DNA from 2 places in the Acinetobacter sp. GW821-FHT09D10 genome. Region 2 is predicted to be linked to the other one. Evidence: predicted binding sites of a transcription regulator. Region 2 holds the regulator's gene; the other holds the start of a gene.

Region 1 (8,715 bases), on a different contig from region 2:
CCACACGGCAAATAAACAAATAATGGGTGTTCAGCATCAACTTTAATTTGTTTTTGCTCAAATTGCTGTTTTAAGCGTATTCCTGCAACTGCATAACCTAAAAATAATGTTTTTGAGTTTTCATCATCAATAAAAAAGCAATGTGGATCTTGCTCTGCTGCTTTTCTTCCCTCTTCAACAGCTACGCCATAGTCACTGGCATATTCCACAACATTAACGCCCAATGAACGCAGTTTGTCTTTTTTCCACTGTCTCGCATCAGCAGACATATGGACTGTGACTCTAAAACCCAGTTTGGCGCTCATAATACCAATCGAAAGCCCTAAATTTCCTGTTGAGCCTACTGCAATTTGATACTTAGAAAAGAATGCCCTAAATGACTCTTGATCTAACTTACTGTAATCGTCTTCCAACTTGAGAAGTCCGGCCTCAATTGCCAACTTTTCGGCGTGAGCCAAGACTTCATAAATACCTCCACGTGCTTTAATTGAACCAGAAATAGGTAAATGGCTATCTTTTTTCAGCCAGAATGCTCCACTCAGTTGCACTTGCTCTGTTGTAGAAAGTGCTTGTTGCATATGAGTAATTTCAACGATATCTGATTCAATTTTTCCATGTTGTGCTTGAGTTTCAGGAAACACTTTTGCCAAATAAGGTGCGAAACGCTCTAATCGGGCTTCTGCTTCACTTACGTCCTCTGCGGTGAGACCAACTTTTTCTAAAGCTTCATTTAAAGGATAGCAATGAGGTGTAAACCAAAATGTTTCTTGATAGGCTTGCAGTGTCTCAATAAGTGGAAATTGTTGTTTTAGCTGATCTATTTGAACCACATCCATAATCTATCCTGATATCAAAGTTTCAAGCCTAGCCTCTGAAGTTACTTGAGGCTTTATAAGGACTCATTAATTTATAATTGAATGTACATGAAAATAGACTGAACGTTAAAAAGAAACAAATAAAAAAGCCACTGTGAACAGTGGCTTTAATTTTTTAATGCTTTTATACAAACTGCAAGAATAACCAGTACAAACCGCCTGACAAACAGATTGTTGCAGGGAGTGTAAATACCCATGCAGATAAAATCGTTTTAACTGTATTGAAGTTTAAGCCTGATCTATTCGCTACCATGGTACCTGCAACAGCACTGTTTAAAACGTGTGTTGTTGAAACAGGCATACCTAAACCGTCGGCAGCTGCAATTGTACTCATTGCGACAAGCTCAGCAGACATCCCCTGACCATAAGTCATGTGATGCTTACCAATACGTTCACCTACAGTCACAACAATACGTTTCCAGCCGACCATGGTGCCTAAGCCAAGTGCCAAAGCAACTGCTACTTTCACCCAAGTTGGAATGTATTGTAAGAATGAATCTAAGCTACTACGGTATTCTTTCACGAGTTTTTCTTGTGACTGATCCATTTTTGGTAAAGCATCTGCTTTATCCAAACGCTTAAATGTCGTTGTACTTAAATACATGTCATTACGAATTTCACTAATTGCAGCTTCTGGAATGTCTTTTAAGTTGCTATAGCTAGAAACTCGCTCACCCAAATGATCAGTCATACTTGCCAATGCAGGCACTACTTCCGGAGTTTGCTGTTTAGTCTGAATATATTTAGTCAAAATAACACGTGCTTTTTCATCGGTTAATTCTGGCTGATTTTGATTCAAAAGTACGGCAGTTTGAGAAGAAAGCTGATGGAATGATTGAACTTGTTGTGTATCAAGGTTTTTATTTAATGAATAAGCCAATGGCACCAGACCAACCAAAATCAGCATGATCAGACCCATACCTTTTTGACCGTCATTAGAACCATGTGCAAAACTTACACCTGTACAGGTAAAGATTAAAATTGCACGAATGATTGCTGGTGGTGGTTTATTACCTTCTGGTGGTTGGAATAATTCTAATTGGCGTTTAAAAATAGTTTTAACCAACAAGAATACAATCGCTGCAAAAGCAAAACCAATTAAAGGTGAAAATAATAAGGCCTTACCGACTTTAATCACCTGATCCATATCAACACCACTGGTCGTTACGCCAGTCGATGCACTCAATAGATGGTTCATAATGCCCACACCCAAGATTGAACCAATCAAAGTATGAGAGCTAGAAGCAGGAATACCCAAGAACCAAGTACCTAAGTTCCAGAGAATCGCAGCAATAAGAAGCGCAAAAACCATTGCGAAACCTGCACCGCTACCCATGTTCATAATCAGTTCAACAGGCAACAATGCAATAATGCCGTAAGCGACTGCGCCGCTTGCAACCATTACCCCAAGAAAATTACAAAAACCTGCCCACATGACTGCAACCGGTGCAGGTAAAGCATTGGTGTAAATCACTGTCGCTACTGCATTTGCAGTATCATGGAAGCCATTTACAAACTCAAAGCCTAAAGCAATCAAGAGTGCGGTAGATAAAAGAATAACCGAATAAAGACTCAAAGGCGGTACATGCGCTAAATCAGCACTCACCTGAAATCCAATATAAATAAGTGTTGCAACAATAATTGTCAGAAACACCGGCATAAAGAACTTAGGTGTCGGGACATGTACATTCGTCGATTTGACTTGCAGGTTTGCCGCAAGTTTTGAATCCGAAACAGGGGGTAGATTAGAATTCATGCAGACGGTAAGAGGATAGAAAAATCCTCTGTATTCTTAAATTAAATTATGACAATTATATGACAAAGCGGCGCCTGATGAAGTCAATTTTTCATATTTTGACCTCATTTGATGCACCTTTCCTCGATCCATTTTATTTTTTTATTAAAATACAATAATTTAAATCAATTTATATCTTCCTTATTTATGACTATTTTTAAAGCAAAAATATCTAAAAAATTACCTATATGACGTTTTTTTAAACAGCTCAATTGTCATAAAACCGAATATTGGAGATGAAATATTTCAATATCATGATCATTTTATGAATTTTTGATGAAAAAATGCCCTCTTTTTGTTCGAAAACACTTTTTTTTTACGACTAATTTACGGTGAATGGTGGGTCGTCATAGATCATCAATTGTGCTGCTATTCTGTTACAATAGCGCCGCATTTTTAAATTCATATAAAAGATCGGGGTTTTCTATGTCTACGCTTGCCACCCTAAAAGCGCTTCTTGCTAAACGCATTCTGATTATTGATGGTGCAATGGGAACGATGATCCAGCGCCATAAATTGGAAGAAGCCGACTACCGTGGTGAGCGTTTTGCCGATTGGGCACATGACTTAAAAGGTAACAATGACCTTTTAGTTTTGACACAGCCAGAAATCATTCAAGGCATTCATGAAGCTTACCTTGATGCTGGTGCAGACATTATCGAAACCAACAGCTTTAACGGCACACGTGTTTCTATGTCTGATTACCACATGGAAGACCTTGTTCCCGAAATTAACCGTGAAGCAGCCCGTTTAGCCAAAGCAGCCTGTGAAAAGTATTCGACTCCAGATAAACCTCGTTTTGTAGCGGGTGTACTCGGCCCAACATCGCGTACCTGTTCAATTTCACCCAATGTAAATGATCCTGCCTTTCGTAACATTACCTTTGATGCGCTAAAAGAAAACTATATTGAGGCAACTCATGCGCTGATTGAAGGTGGTGCAGATATCATTCTGATTGAAACCGTTTTTGATACATTAAACTGTAAAGCTGCAATTTTTGCGGTGAAAGAAGTCTTTAAGCAAATTGGTCATGAATTACCACTCATGATTTCAGGGACCATTACCGATGCATCTGGTCGTACCTTAACAGGTCAAACTGCTGAAGCGTTCTGGAACTCTGTACGTCATGGCGACTTGCTTTCAATTGGTTTCAACTGTGCCCTTGGTGCAGATGCCATGCGTCCTCACGTTAAAACTGTGTCTGATGTTGCTGATACTTTCATTTCTGCCCATCCAAATGCTGGCTTACCAAACGCTTTTGGTGAATATGACGAAACGCCTGAGCAAACTGCTGCCTTCTTAAAAGAATTTGCAGAAAGTGGCCTCATTAACATTACAGGTGGTTGCTGTGGTACAACACCAGACCATATTCGTGCCATTTATAATGCAGTAAAAGACATTGCACCTCGTCAAATTCCTGAAACTAAGCCTGCTTGTCGTTTGAGTGGTTTAGAACCTTTTAATATTTATGATGACTCATTGTTCGTTAACGTGGGTGAACGTACTAACGTTACCGGTTCAAAAAAATTCCTACGCTTAATTCGTGAAGAAAACTTTACCGAAGCTTTAGAAGTTGCACAGCAGCAAGTAGAAGCTGGTGCCCAGATTATTGACATTAACATGGATGAAGGGATGCTCGATTCGCAAAATGCGATGGTGCATTTCTTAAACCTTGTGGCATCTGAGCCAGATATTTCACGTGTGCCAATCATGATTGACTCATCAAAATGGGAAATCATTGAAGCTGGCTTAAAATGTGTACAAGGTAAACCTGTTGTTAACTCGATTTCCTTAAAAGAAGGTTATGACGAGTTTGTCGAAAAAGCTCGCCTCTGTCGTCAATATGGTGCTGCGATTATTGTGATGGCCTTTGATGAAACAGGTCAGGCAGACACTGCTGCACGTAAACGCGAAATCTGTAAACGTTCTTATGACGTTTTGGTTAACGATGTTGGCTTCCCTGCTGAAGATATTATTTTTGACCCGAACGTGTTTGCAGTAGCAACAGGGATTGAAGAACACAATAACTATGGCGTCGATTTTATTGAAGCCACAGGTTGGATTAAACAGAACTTACCTCACGCCATGATTTCTGGTGGTGTATCGAACGTATCGTTCTCATTCCGTGGAAATGAGCCTGTTCGTGAGGCGATTCACTCTGTGTTCTTGTACCATGCCATCAAACAAGGTATGACCATGGGGATTGTAAATGCCGGACAAATGGCAATTTATGATGATATTCCTAAAGAACTCAAAGATGCAGTTGAAGATGTTGTTTTAAACCAGAACCAAGGTGAGTCTGGTCAAAACGCCACAGAGAAACTGCTTGAAGTCGCTGAAAAATACCGTGGTCATAGCGGAGCACAACGTGAAGCCGAAAACCTTGAATGGCGTAATGAGCCTGTAGAAAAACGCCTTGAATATGCATTAGTCAAAGGTATTACCACATACATTGATGAAGACACCGAAGAAGCTCGCCTAAAAGCTAAACGTCCTTTAGATGTAATTGAAGGCGCTTTGATGGACGGTATGAACGTGGTCGGTGACTTGTTCGGTTCAGGCAAAATGTTCTTACCACAGGTTGTTAAATCTGCACGTGTCATGAAGCAAGCTGTGGCTTGGCTCAACCCGTACATTGAAGCTGAAAAAACAGGTAGTCAATCTAAAGGTAAAGTCCTGATGGCAACTGTTAAGGGCGACGTACACGATATTGGTAAAAATATTGTGGGTGTTGTACTCGGTTGTAATGGTTACGACATTGTTGACCTTGGCGTGATGGTACCTTGCGAGAAAATCTTGCAAACTGCGATTGATGAAAAATGTGACATCATCGGGTTGTCAGGTCTGATTACTCCGTCTTTAGATGAAATGGTTTTTGTAGCTAAAGAAATGCAGCGTAAAGGCTTTGACATTCCTTTATTGATTGGTGGTGCAACAACTTCAAAAGCACACACAGCAGTTAAGATTGATCCTCAGTACCAAAATGATGCTGTGATTTATGTTGCAGATGCTTCACGTGCCGTAGGTGTTGCAACTACCCTACTTTCAAAAGAAATGCGTGGGAAATTCATTGAAGAGCACCGTGCTGAATATGTCAAAATTCGTGAACGCTTAGCCAACAAACAACCAAAAGCAGCAAAACTGACTTATGCAGAGTCTGTTAAAAACGGTTTTAAAATTGATGAAAGCTACGTTCCAGCAAAACCAAACCTTTTGGGAACTCAAGTTTTAACAAACTACCCGCTTGAAACATTGGTTGAATATTTTGACTGGACACCATTCTTCATTTCTTGGAGCTTGGCAGGTAAGTTCCCGAAAATTTTAGAAGATGAAGTGGTTGGCGAAGCTGCAACAGATTTGTACAACCAAGCTCAAGCAATGTTGAAAGATATTATCGACAACAACCTTTTTGATGCACGTGCTGTATTTGGTATGTTCCCTGCTCAGCGTACTGACGCCGACACCGTCAGCGTATTTGATGAAGCTGGTCAAAATGTTACGCATACATTTGAACATTTACGTCAGCAATCAGACAAAGTAACAGGTAAACCAAACTTGTCTTTGGCAGATTACATTCGTACTGATCGTGAGCAACAGGACTACTTAGGTGGATTCACTGTATCGATTTTTGGTGCAGAAGAATTGGCAAACGAGTACAAAGCTAAAGGTGATGACTACTCTGCAATTTTAGTTCAGTCATTGGCAGACCGTTTTGCTGAGGCCTTTGCCGAACATTTGCATGAACGCATTCGTAAAGAGTTCTGGGGTTATAAAGCAGATGAAACACTCAGCAATGAAGAACTGATTAAAGAGAAATATGTCGGTATTCGCCCTGCGCCGGGTTACCCAGCGTGTCCAGAGCACTCTGAAAAAGCGGTGTTGTTTGACTGGTTAGGTTCTACAGACAAAATCGGTACTAAACTGACTGAGCACTTTGCAATGATGCCACCATCTTCGGTAAGTGGTTTCTACTATTCGCACCCTCAAAGTGAATACTTTAACGTGGGCAAAATCTCTCAAGATCAACTTGAAGATTATGCAAAACGTAAAGGTTGGACACTTGATGAGGCAAAACGCTGGTTAGGTCCGAATTTAGATGATTCGATTGCTTAATGTTAAGCAGTAAAAATCCCCTCAATTGAGGGGATTTTTTATAGCATTTAATCTATGACTCCTGGAATATAAATTCTTCCATTTAAAATATCTTTATCTAATTTAACATTATTAAATATAAAAGTTTTTTTGTCATTATCCATTGACAAACCTAAACAAGGTTTATAACGATCCCCACAAACTATTTTTTCATTTTCTTTGATAGTTTCAATCGTAATATTACCATTAAATTCCTGAATTATTTCTAGTGGATAATCTCCTGCTTGCCCTATTAAAGTAATAGAATATTTTTTCTGATCATTAATCACATAAGCAAAACCATAACTCTGCCTTAGCGCAAAAAAATTTTCATTGTTGATTTTAACATTTGAAGTATTTCTAGGAATATAAAATTTCAAATCTAACACCTTAGATTTAGTATTTTCTTGATTAACTAAACTTAATTTTTCTATATTAATAGATAATATTTCCCCATCCTCCTTCCATGATACAAATGAAGCAGGAATTACATCATTGAATAAAAAAACTGATTCATTATTTTTATTATAATTATATATCTTCAATCTTATATCTTTGAATGATTGACTATTATCAATTCCTTTATATATTTCAATATTAACGACATCATCACCTCTTTTAAAATTAAGATAATCCACACTACCAATATATTTACTATTATCATCTTGATAGAAAGTAACATCTGAATTCATCTCAGATAAATTATATATTTGACTATCTACTTTAAGATTACCTATCCCATCTTTTTTTGGAAATCTATCTTTTTTAAAAGCTAGCCAGTTAGAGGGTATTTTTAATTCTAAATCACCTGTAATCGTTGCGGGTATAGTTTTTTCCCACCCCGATCCTTCCAAATAGTTTTGAAATAGTTTATTAAAATTATTTTTAAATCTAACATTAAGTTCTCGATTAAACTCATCAAAACTATATTCTGTATTATTCGCACACTCTACATAATCTATACAAAACAAAAGACTAATATTTTTATATTTATTCAACCAAGAAATTGCTGAAAAACTAGCTTTTTTATTTTCAGATAAAAGCTTTAATTCACCATAGACAGGAAAATCTAATTTCTCATAGTTATTAAAATAAAGAGTTACATCAGAACTATTACCTTGAGCAATTGAACTATAATCGCCTTCTTTTACATTCAAGTTAATTTTATCATTAAAACCTTCAGCTTCTACTCTAAATATATTTTTTTCATATTGATTTTCTTCTCTTTGGGAATCCTCCCCACAACCAATTAAAAGAATGGTACTTAATAAACCTATTTTGATTAGTTTATAATTCATAAAATCCTCATATTATTTTTTGTTTTTCAAAGTTCAAGAGATATTATCATTACTTATAAAAGCTATCACTTGTAAATTCAATTAAAAAATATTCAACCCTTCCAATTTTCCTATACTTTGAGTTCTGACCGCTCTTACATGTCACTTGAGGTTGCAATACACGGACTGGGATTGGTTTTGGAAAGTAACTTCTTAAATGATTTGAATTTGCTCAACTCTTAAGTGATGCATCATTTCTCGAACAAATACAAAGTAGGTAAAAACATAAAGCTGATCTGGAGACACTTGGTTTGTGTAGTAGCTCAAACGCTCAATAAAATCATTGAATCCATGCTCAAGCTCAACACGGCTGATTTGCTTTTGAGCACTAAAAAATAACTCACTGAGTTGTGTCATGGCTGTATCAGCAGTAACAGCTACGCCACTTATATTTAGATTTCTTAAGGGCTGAGATTCTATGATTTCTTCAATAAAATAAATCATCTTTTCAATAGCAAGCTCATCAATCACACCATGGCTAATGCTTTTTGAATTAATAAAACTCAAGCCCTGTTCAAGTCGAATATGTTCGTTGTCTATGTCAAATGATAGGCCATTAAGACCGAGTGAAAATTTT
Region 2 (8,715 bases):
CAAGGCAACGCACTAAAATATAAATCTTTTAATGACTTTTTTACTCGTGCTTTGAAAGATGGTGTTCGTCTGGTTGACGAAAATGCAGATAGCATCGTGTCACCTGCTGATGGCGCAATTTCTCAGATTGGTAAAATTGCTGCGGGTGAAGTATTTCAAGCAAAAGGCCAAAGCTTCTCTGTAGAGAAACTCATTGGCGACCCACAACTTGCTCAGCCATTTCAAGAAGGTGAGTTCGCGACAGTCTATCTATCTCCACGCGATTACCACCGTGTACATATGCCGTTTGCAGGTACATTAACTGAAACTTTGTATGTACCGGGTGAGCTATTTTCGGTAAATCAGGTGACTGCTGAAAATGTACCGGGACTATTTGCCCGTAATGAACGCATGGTGTGTTTGTTTGATACTGAACTTGGCCGTATGGCTGTTGTTTTAGTGGGTGCAATGATTGTTGCGGGTATTGAAACTGTGGCAACAGGTAAAGTGAAACCTTCAGGTCGTATCGAATTACAGCATCATCAGTTGAAGCTGGAAAAAGGTGCCGAACTTGGACGTTTTTATTTAGGTTCTACGGCAGTTATTTTATTTGAAAAAGATAAGATCGAATGGGAACAACGTTTTAAAGCTGAGTCTGTAGTTGTAATGGGCGAGCGTATGGGACATACAGTTTAGTAAGCGATATAACCCCCTATAAGATAAGTAAACCCTGAGTTTAATTATTCAGGGTTTATTTTTTGATTTAAATTATATAAAAGCAAAATATATAACTATGTCTGGATTTATATTATATGGAAATATAATTATTATTAAGTGATCTGAAATAGGACGTTATATGAACTAGCCTATAAATATGTGTCTGAAGAGAGCAGAAATATTAATATGATTGAAAATTAATAAATAAAAATAGAAAGAAATACTTAAGTTAGACTTAAGTCGTAATTTTTATTTTACTTGCAGATAAGTTATTAAATATAAAAAAATTATTTAATTTTATAAATATGAAGCGCTTTTTAGATATTACACAGCCTTTAGCCTTGGCACAATGCTTGCTAACTATTCAGGACCTTACTGTAATTTTCATATTTTTTAGGTTCTGAAATCATGTTAAAAGTTAAACGTCTGACAGCTTCGGTTTTATCTGTACTTTGTATTTCACTCAGCCATGCCAATGATTTTAAAGTTTTAAATCAAATTTCAAAACAGCCTACTCAACTTCAAAGTGGCGAATATAAAGGTAATTATTACGTTCCATCTACTTTAAATACCATTACATGGGGCTATTTACCGAATCGGGAAGCCAAACCCGTACTTACTGTTCCGTCGGGTAGTGTTGTGACATTTGATACGGTTTCTCATGAAGGTTTGCTTGAAGATCAAGGGCGTAATGCTGAAAAGTTCTTTCAATCAAAAGGTGTAAAATCTAATGAAATATTGGAAGATGCAAAAACAATTACGCAGTCAAATTTAAAGCATGATTTTCATAAAGATGGTCCACATATTGTGACAGGTCCCGTTGCAATTGAAGGCGCACAGCCCGGTGATATTTTGAAAGTTGAAGTACTTAAAGTTGAGCCGCGTGTACCTTATGGTGTTATTTCAAATCGGCATGGTAAAGGTGCTTTAGTGGGGGAATTTCCTAAAAAAGCAAAGCAAGAAAATGCATCAGCTGAGCACCCTGAACGCTATGGAAATGTCTCAATTTTCACACCAATTGAAAAAAATGCTAAAGGTGAATATGAAGGTGTATTAAAAACAGAATCGGGTAAATCAATACGTTTCCCGCTGTATCCTTTTATGGGAATTATGGGTGTAGCAGCCAATACTTCTGAGCCTGTTCACTCTGTACCACCTGCGATGTATGGCGGAAATATTGATATTAATGAACTAGGCGCAGGTTCAACAGCCTATTATCCTGTTCAGGTCAAAGGCGCATTATTCTATACGGGTGATAGTCATTTCGCGCAAGGGGACGGTGAAGTAGCATTAACTGCACTAGAAGCTTCAGCACGTGCGACACTAAAATTTACCTTGCTCAAGGCCGGTAAAGACAAAATACCGGGCAAAGAGTTAAAACAACCTTTAGCTGAAAATGCTGAGTTTTGGATTACGCCGGGACTTGATGAAGATTTAGATGAAGCCATGAAAAAATCTACACGTGAAGCCATCCGTTTCTTAAACCAAGAATACGGTATTGATGAAGCAACGGCTTATGCGTATTTAAGTGCCGCAACTGATTTTGAAGTTTCACAAGTTGTAGATAAAACTAAAGGGATCCATGCAAAAATCAGAAAAGCTGATTTTAAAGAGTTTGAGAGTAAATAATAAAAAGGGAGCCAAGCTCCCTTTTTTATTTAGTCCAACCATATTTTTTGAAAATAGTATTGCCTTGCTGAGACGATAAAAACTCTACAAAGCGTTTAGCTTCAGCATCTTTTAAACTATGCTTTGTTAAAGCAACACCTGTATCGCGATAGACAACTAGTTCTTTCTCTATAGGTATAATTTGTCCAACATCTGGGTTACTGATTCCCCAGATATTAAAGACTAACCAAGCATCGTAGCTACTATTTTCTTCCCAGTTTTTCTTGGCAATACCTGTATTGACTGCATAGGTGGCAATATTTTTTCGGAAAGATTTGGTTAATTGAATATTTCCAGTTCTACCCGCAATATCCTCCCACATACCAACTTGATCTGCACCATGCGTAACCAAAACCTTAATGTTGGATTTGGCTAGATCTTTAAATCCTTTAATATTTTTAGGATTTCCTTTTCTCACTAAAATGGCTGCAGGACGTAAATATAAAGGTTCCACCGAGTCTTTTATAATTTGTGCAGAAAAAGCATTTTCGAAATCAGACATCATGGCTTCGGAACCACTATATATAATATCGGCATCTAATTTAGCTTGGTCAGACCATTGAGAAGTAGGACCAGATGTCACATGGACAGCTATTCCAGTTTTATTAGTGAATTGTTTGGCTGCTTCTTTCATGGCGGGCGCTGGCCCGCCAGGACCATATACCTGAATATCTGCAAAGCTATAAATCGGTAGAGAACAGAGAGTAAGGTAAATCAGGTACTGTATAAATTTATATTGTTTTGACATTTTCATAGCTATAGTAATTAAGAAAATATCAGCATATATTTTTTACTATTTAAATTGGATTAATTTTTGCAACGATATTTATAATACTTTTCTTTAAAATATATTTTAATTAAATTTTAAGTGGTTATATATAAATGTAATTTAGTTTGAATTGAATATAAATATAGATAGTTTTATGGTAGTTTAGATTTTATAAATTGATGATTTAGATAGATATAATGTAAATAATAGAGGAGTAATCCCTTGATTAGAAAAAGTAATTCTTTTTTTAAAATTTTATTTAGCAGTGCTTGTTTAGTGACTGGTGCTGCTATGGCTGCTCCAATTACAGATTTGAATAAGCAAATTGTGAGCGAAAAACCGGGTTCAATACTGTCTCTCGAACAGCAAGCTGTGACGGATTTATTTCCTCATGCAGATCAGCGCTTGTTGGTAAATTATCGTAGTCGAGGTATTCAGGGCGAACCTATTGTTGCATCGGCTTTTATTTTATTACCCAAAGGCACCCCTCCAAAAAATGGCTGGCCTATACTCGCTTGGGCACATGGTACGACTGGAGTCGCCGATACTTGTGCGCCTTCGGGTGATTATGTGGGTGGACCAGTTCATTCATATCAAGAAGTTGCCTCAAAAGCCTTAGATAGTTGGCTTGCACGTGGCTATGCAGTTGTCGCACCTGATTATCAGGGTTTAGGTACATTAGGCGCGCATCCATATATGAATGCAAAGAGCCAATTGCATACGGTGGTCGATGCAGTACGTGCATTGCATCTACTTAAACCCAAGAGCTTTAATAAACAGTGGTTGGTGATGGGGCATAGCCAAGGCGGAGCTGCGGCAATTGCAGTGTCTGCCTATGGTCAAAAAGATGCACCTGAACTAGATCTAAAAGGCGCGATAGCTCTTGCTCCGGGTGGCTATCAATATGAAGATATTGCAGAATATGTGCAGAGTCATCCAAACCCAGAACCTAGCGTAGCTGCTTTCTTCCCGATTGTGCTATTAGGAGCACAAGCAGCAGAGCCGAGCATAGTTCCTGAGAATTTAGTCAGTCCAGAAATGAACACGGTGCTGACACAAGCGCGCAGCCGCTGTTTATCTGAACTTCAAACTGATTTAAAGAAATCTCCGTCTAGCATATTTCGACCTGATGCTGATTTAAAACCTCTCTTGGCTTATCTAAAACAACAATCGATTGAAAATATGGTACCTACCGTACCGTTAATGATTGTTCAGGGTTCTAAAGATCATTTAGTCGACCCGAGGGGGACATATGCCTATTATCAACAGCTATGTAAATTAAAAAAACCAACGATATATCAAACGATTGATGGCGGAGATCATCGTGATGCACTACGCCAGAGCAATACTTTTGCTACTAACTTTTTAAATGTAATAGAGAAAAACCAAAGTCAATCCTATTGCTCGACTTCTAAGTAAATTGGTTTAAATGCTAAAAAAGCCGACTTTTTATGAGTCGGCTTTTTATATTTGAAGGGAGATAACTTTAAGCCATGTTATATAGTCTTTCTTTAGGAAAAACCACTGTAAAAGTTGAACCTTCATTTTCTTTAGACTGGACATCTAAATAAGCGCCATGTTGCATCAATACATGCTTCACAATGGCTAAACCTAAACCTGTACCGCCTGTTTGACGACTACGGTCGCTGTCAACACGATAGAAGCGTTCAGTCAGACGTGGTAAATGTTTCGGATTAATTCCAATGCCTGTATCTTGTACACTAAAGTAGGCATGTTCACCGTCGTCATGCCAGCCAATAGTAATCGTTCCACCTTTTGGCGTGTATTTGATGGCATTGGTAATTAAGTTACTAAACGCGCTGGCGATTTCCATGTCAGAACCAATCAGGTCACAGTGACTATCAATATGTAAATTGAGTGTATGTCCATAATCGGCATTGTAGGCCTGAGCATCATCAAAGAGTTGATTCATTAAACTCGGCATTTCAATAATCTGATTTTTTGCAATTTTCTTATTATTTTCTAAATTCGATAACAGTAGTAAATCATTCACCAAAGCATTCATACGTTTGGTTTGTGACTGCATTTGATCAAACGCACGTTTCCAGCGTGGACTAATATCTTCTTGATCGGTAAATGTCTCGATATAACCACTCAGTACAGTTAATGGTGTACGAAGTTCATGAGAGATATTATCTACAAAGTCTTTACGCATTTGCTCAAGGTTGTGCATACGAGTAACGTCGTAAGCCACCAATAAACGGCTTTCTCCACCAAATCGTGTGAGCTTGACCTGTACATATCGGTCATCGTCAAAACTCGACTGTAGTTTAATACCATCGGGTGCTTGATCAATATTGTTAAAATATTCAATAAAGGTCGGCTGGCGTAAAATCGTTAATAAATTTCGACCACGGTCGAGAGGGCTGATACCCAACAAACGTTCAGCAGCAGGGTTCCACCATTCAATTTTATGTTGATCATCAATGAGGACAACAGCTTCGGCAAGCGCCACTAAAGAAGACTGAGCGCGATCAATTAAACCGACCATTTCTGCTTGAACGATTCGTTCCTGACGCTGGGCACGGTAAACATTAAACAATAACGCTCCCCAAATCCCGTTTAGATTTGGAGGAACGTCATAAGGTTTATTTGCAATCCAGTCATTGACCAGATAAAGCGAACGCAATTGGAGTGTAAAAAACACCACAAAGGCGATAAAAATACAGCTCCAGAAATACCCAAGGCCTAAACCGACTAAACCGGCAATAATTATAAAAAATAATAAAAGCCGTAAATCTTGTTTGGCAAACGTCCATAAACTACTGTAGCGGGAAAGCTTTTGTTCACGTACCTGTTCGGGGACGGGGTAGGGTTCATACATAAATCTTGGTTAACCTGCGGCTAAATCTGCACGTGTTGAGAAACGGTAGCCAGTTCCACGCACGGTCTGAACAAATCGGTCAACACCAAAAGGTTCTAAAACTTTACGCAAACGACGGATGTGCACATCGATAGTTCGATCTTCGATATATACATTACCGCCCCAGACCTGATCGAGCAACTGGGCACGTGTATATGCACGCTCTGGATGGGTCATAAAAAACGCAAGTAAGCGATATTCAGTTGGGCCCATATCTAAAATGCTGTCGCCAAAGCTGACACGTTGGCTCACAGGATCAAGAATTAAACCATTGGCGTCAATCATTTTTTCGCCACTTAATGCATTTGCACGACGCAGAACCGCTTTAATACGTGAAACCAGTTCACGTGTTGAGAAAGGCTTCGTCATGTAATCATCTGCGCCAGCATCAAGACCTTGTACTTTGTGGTCTTCTTCTCCGCGAGCGGTAAGCATAATTACTGGAATTTCTGCTAAGTTTTCATCACGTTTTAAGCGGCGACATAAATCGACACCACTTACGCCTCCAGGTAACATCCAATCGAGCAAAATAAGCGCCGGACGTTGGTCGACGATAATTTGATGAGCCTGTTTGGCATCTTCTGCCTGCAAACATTGAAAGCCTGCCATGTCCAAAGAAGTATGGATCATTTCACGAATAGGAAGCTCATCATCGACAATTAAAATATAGTCATCTTTCACAGCGCAATATCCTATAGATTTAACGGTGAACCGTTTTGTAGTTATGACAGGCTTATTACAAAGATTAATTATGACAATTTCATTGCAGAAAAGTCTATAAAATTGAATTTAGCAATAATTTGTGACAAAAGTAAGGCAAAGGTGTGACCGAATGATGACATGAAAGCTTAAATATTCTTAAAATCATTCAATAACTTATCACCTTCAAAGCTTAACGGGTTTTGCACATTTGAGAGTGTCAAAAAACTTTAATATTATTTTGAAACCTTGGCCAATAAAGATAAGAAAACAATGCGGCATGCGGTTAAAACCTGTTCAAGAGACTGCTCAAAGCCTCCCATGACCCATCGAATTGCAATTTGAGTGACATATCCATTTAAGCCTGTCGCGATTAGAGAGAGCTCATTTTCGTTGTGTTGGATTTGCGGCATGGTCAACATAACAAAGGCCTGAATCATTCGATCAAACTGTGCAAGAGTTTCTTGAATGGTGGCCTGATTATGTAATTCTTGTACCAGAACTGCGTCAACATAGACAATGCGAGCTAATCTCGGGTCGTTTTTTAATGTCGTCAGCAGTGCCCTTAACCCAGCATCGACCATTTTTTCTGGATCTGGTGTCGCTTTAATGACAGCTTGCATCAGGTTTTGCTGCAATTCTTCAATCATTTTTAAAAAGATGGTTTGAAATAAATCTTCACTCTTCTTAAATGATTCATAGAAATAGCGTTCTGTGAGTTTTGCCTCTTGGCAGACATCCTTAACCGTCACGGAAAAAAAGCCGAGTGTTCCATAAGTCGCAATGCCAGCTTCAATCAGTTTTTCTCGGCGTGCCTCTTTACGTTCAGATAGAGATAACCCTTTGAACTGACGTTCTTTACTCACAGTTTTTGTTTTCTTTTTACTGGTTGAGTCGTTTGTCGCCATAAATAAGTCGTTTCCTAAAGAATGGTTTCCTAATTTATAGGTTTTAGCCAAATATGCTCACTATGATAAAGCTCTCAGCAGAATTGTGCCATTCTATCTGAAATTACAGTGTACTATATTGACAATGTATATTGTCAAAATTATATTAAAGATGTCTAAGCTGCACATGCAATGAACCGATTGTGCAAATATCGAAAAACAAAGGATGGACAATGAAAAATTTTAAAAACAAAGTCGCTGCAATTACGGGCGCAGGTTCTGGCATTGGGCAACAACTCGCAATTCTTTTGGCAAAACAAGGCTGCCATCTTTCGTTGAGTGATATTAATGAGAAGGGATTACAGCAAACCGTTGAACTTTTAAAACCGTATAGCACGATTACTGTGACGACCAAAAAGCTTGATGTTTCTGACCGTGAAGCGGTAAAGCAGTGGGCCCAAGAAACTGTTCAAGATCATGGGTCAGTTAACCTGATTTTCAACAACGCTGGCGTTGCATTAGGCTCTACTGTTGAAGGTGCGACCTACGAAGATTTAGAGTGGATTGTTGGGATTAACTTCTGGGGTGTAGTGTACGGAACGAAAGAGTTCTTACCGTTCATTAAGCAAACGCAAGATGGCCATATTATTAATATTTCAAGCCTATTTGGTTTAACCGCTCAACCGACTCAATCTGCTTATAACGCGACTAAATTTGCTGTGCGTGGTTTTACCGAGTCATTGCGCCAAGAGTTAGATATTGAAAAAAGTGGCGTAAGCTCTTTGTGTGTACATCCGGGTGGAATCCGCACTAATATTGCTAAATCTGCAAAAATGAGTGATAGCTTGAATAGTTTGGGTATGGACCCGACTAAATCGATTCAAAATTTTGACAAGTTATTACGTACTCCACCTGAAGAGGCGGCTCGTCAAATTTTACAAGCAGTATTAAAAAATAAACGTCGTTTATTGATTGGTAGTGATGCAAAAATTCTTGATGCATTCCAGCGTGTATTCCCAACTGGGTATCAACGTGCTTCTACCATTGTGACCAAGTTAATGAAATAATTTTAAAGTCAAAAAAAGCCATCAAATGATGGCTTTTTTTATAAG

Evidence for each region. Region 2 encodes PhoB, which activates phosphate uptake and scavenging genes when phosphate is short. Its sites were predicted from a motif close to TGTCATNAANCTGTCATAA; they were not measured.
Region 1: AC07M3_RS06075 (inorganic phosphate transporter) is a predicted target of PhoB. The motif match lies at 2,678-2,696, and genes of this name have one in related genera.

Annotation. Positions count from the first base shown of each region.
Region 1 covers NZ_JBWKOW010000001.1:1,289,628-1,298,342, forward strand. The annotation lists gene dsdA (D-serine ammonia-lyase) at 1-836, opposite strand, end outside; gene AC07M3_RS06075 (inorganic phosphate transporter) at 1,000-2,631, opposite strand; gene metH (methionine synthase) at 3,097-6,783, shown strand; gene AC07M3_RS06085 (hypothetical protein) at 6,831-8,099, opposite strand; partial or broken gene AC07M3_RS06090 (LysR substrate-binding domain-containing protein) at 8,202-8,318, shown strand; gene AC07M3_RS06095 (hypothetical protein) at 8,292-8,715, opposite strand, start outside.
Region 2 covers NZ_JBWKOW010000002.1:85,539-94,253, forward strand. The annotation lists gene asd (archaetidylserine decarboxylase) at 1-675, shown strand, start outside; gene AC07M3_RS07085 (acetamidase/formamidase family protein) at 1,105-2,325, shown strand; gene AC07M3_RS07090 (AcfC family putative adhesin) at 2,351-3,112, opposite strand; gene AC07M3_RS07095 (alpha/beta fold hydrolase) at 3,356-4,552, shown strand; gene phoR (phosphate regulon sensor histidine kinase PhoR) at 4,620-5,978, opposite strand; gene phoB (phosphate regulon transcriptional regulator PhoB) at 5,988-6,698, opposite strand; gene AC07M3_RS07110 (TetR/AcrR family transcriptional regulator) at 6,953-7,624, opposite strand; gene AC07M3_RS07115 (SDR family NAD(P)-dependent oxidoreductase) at 7,837-8,670, shown strand.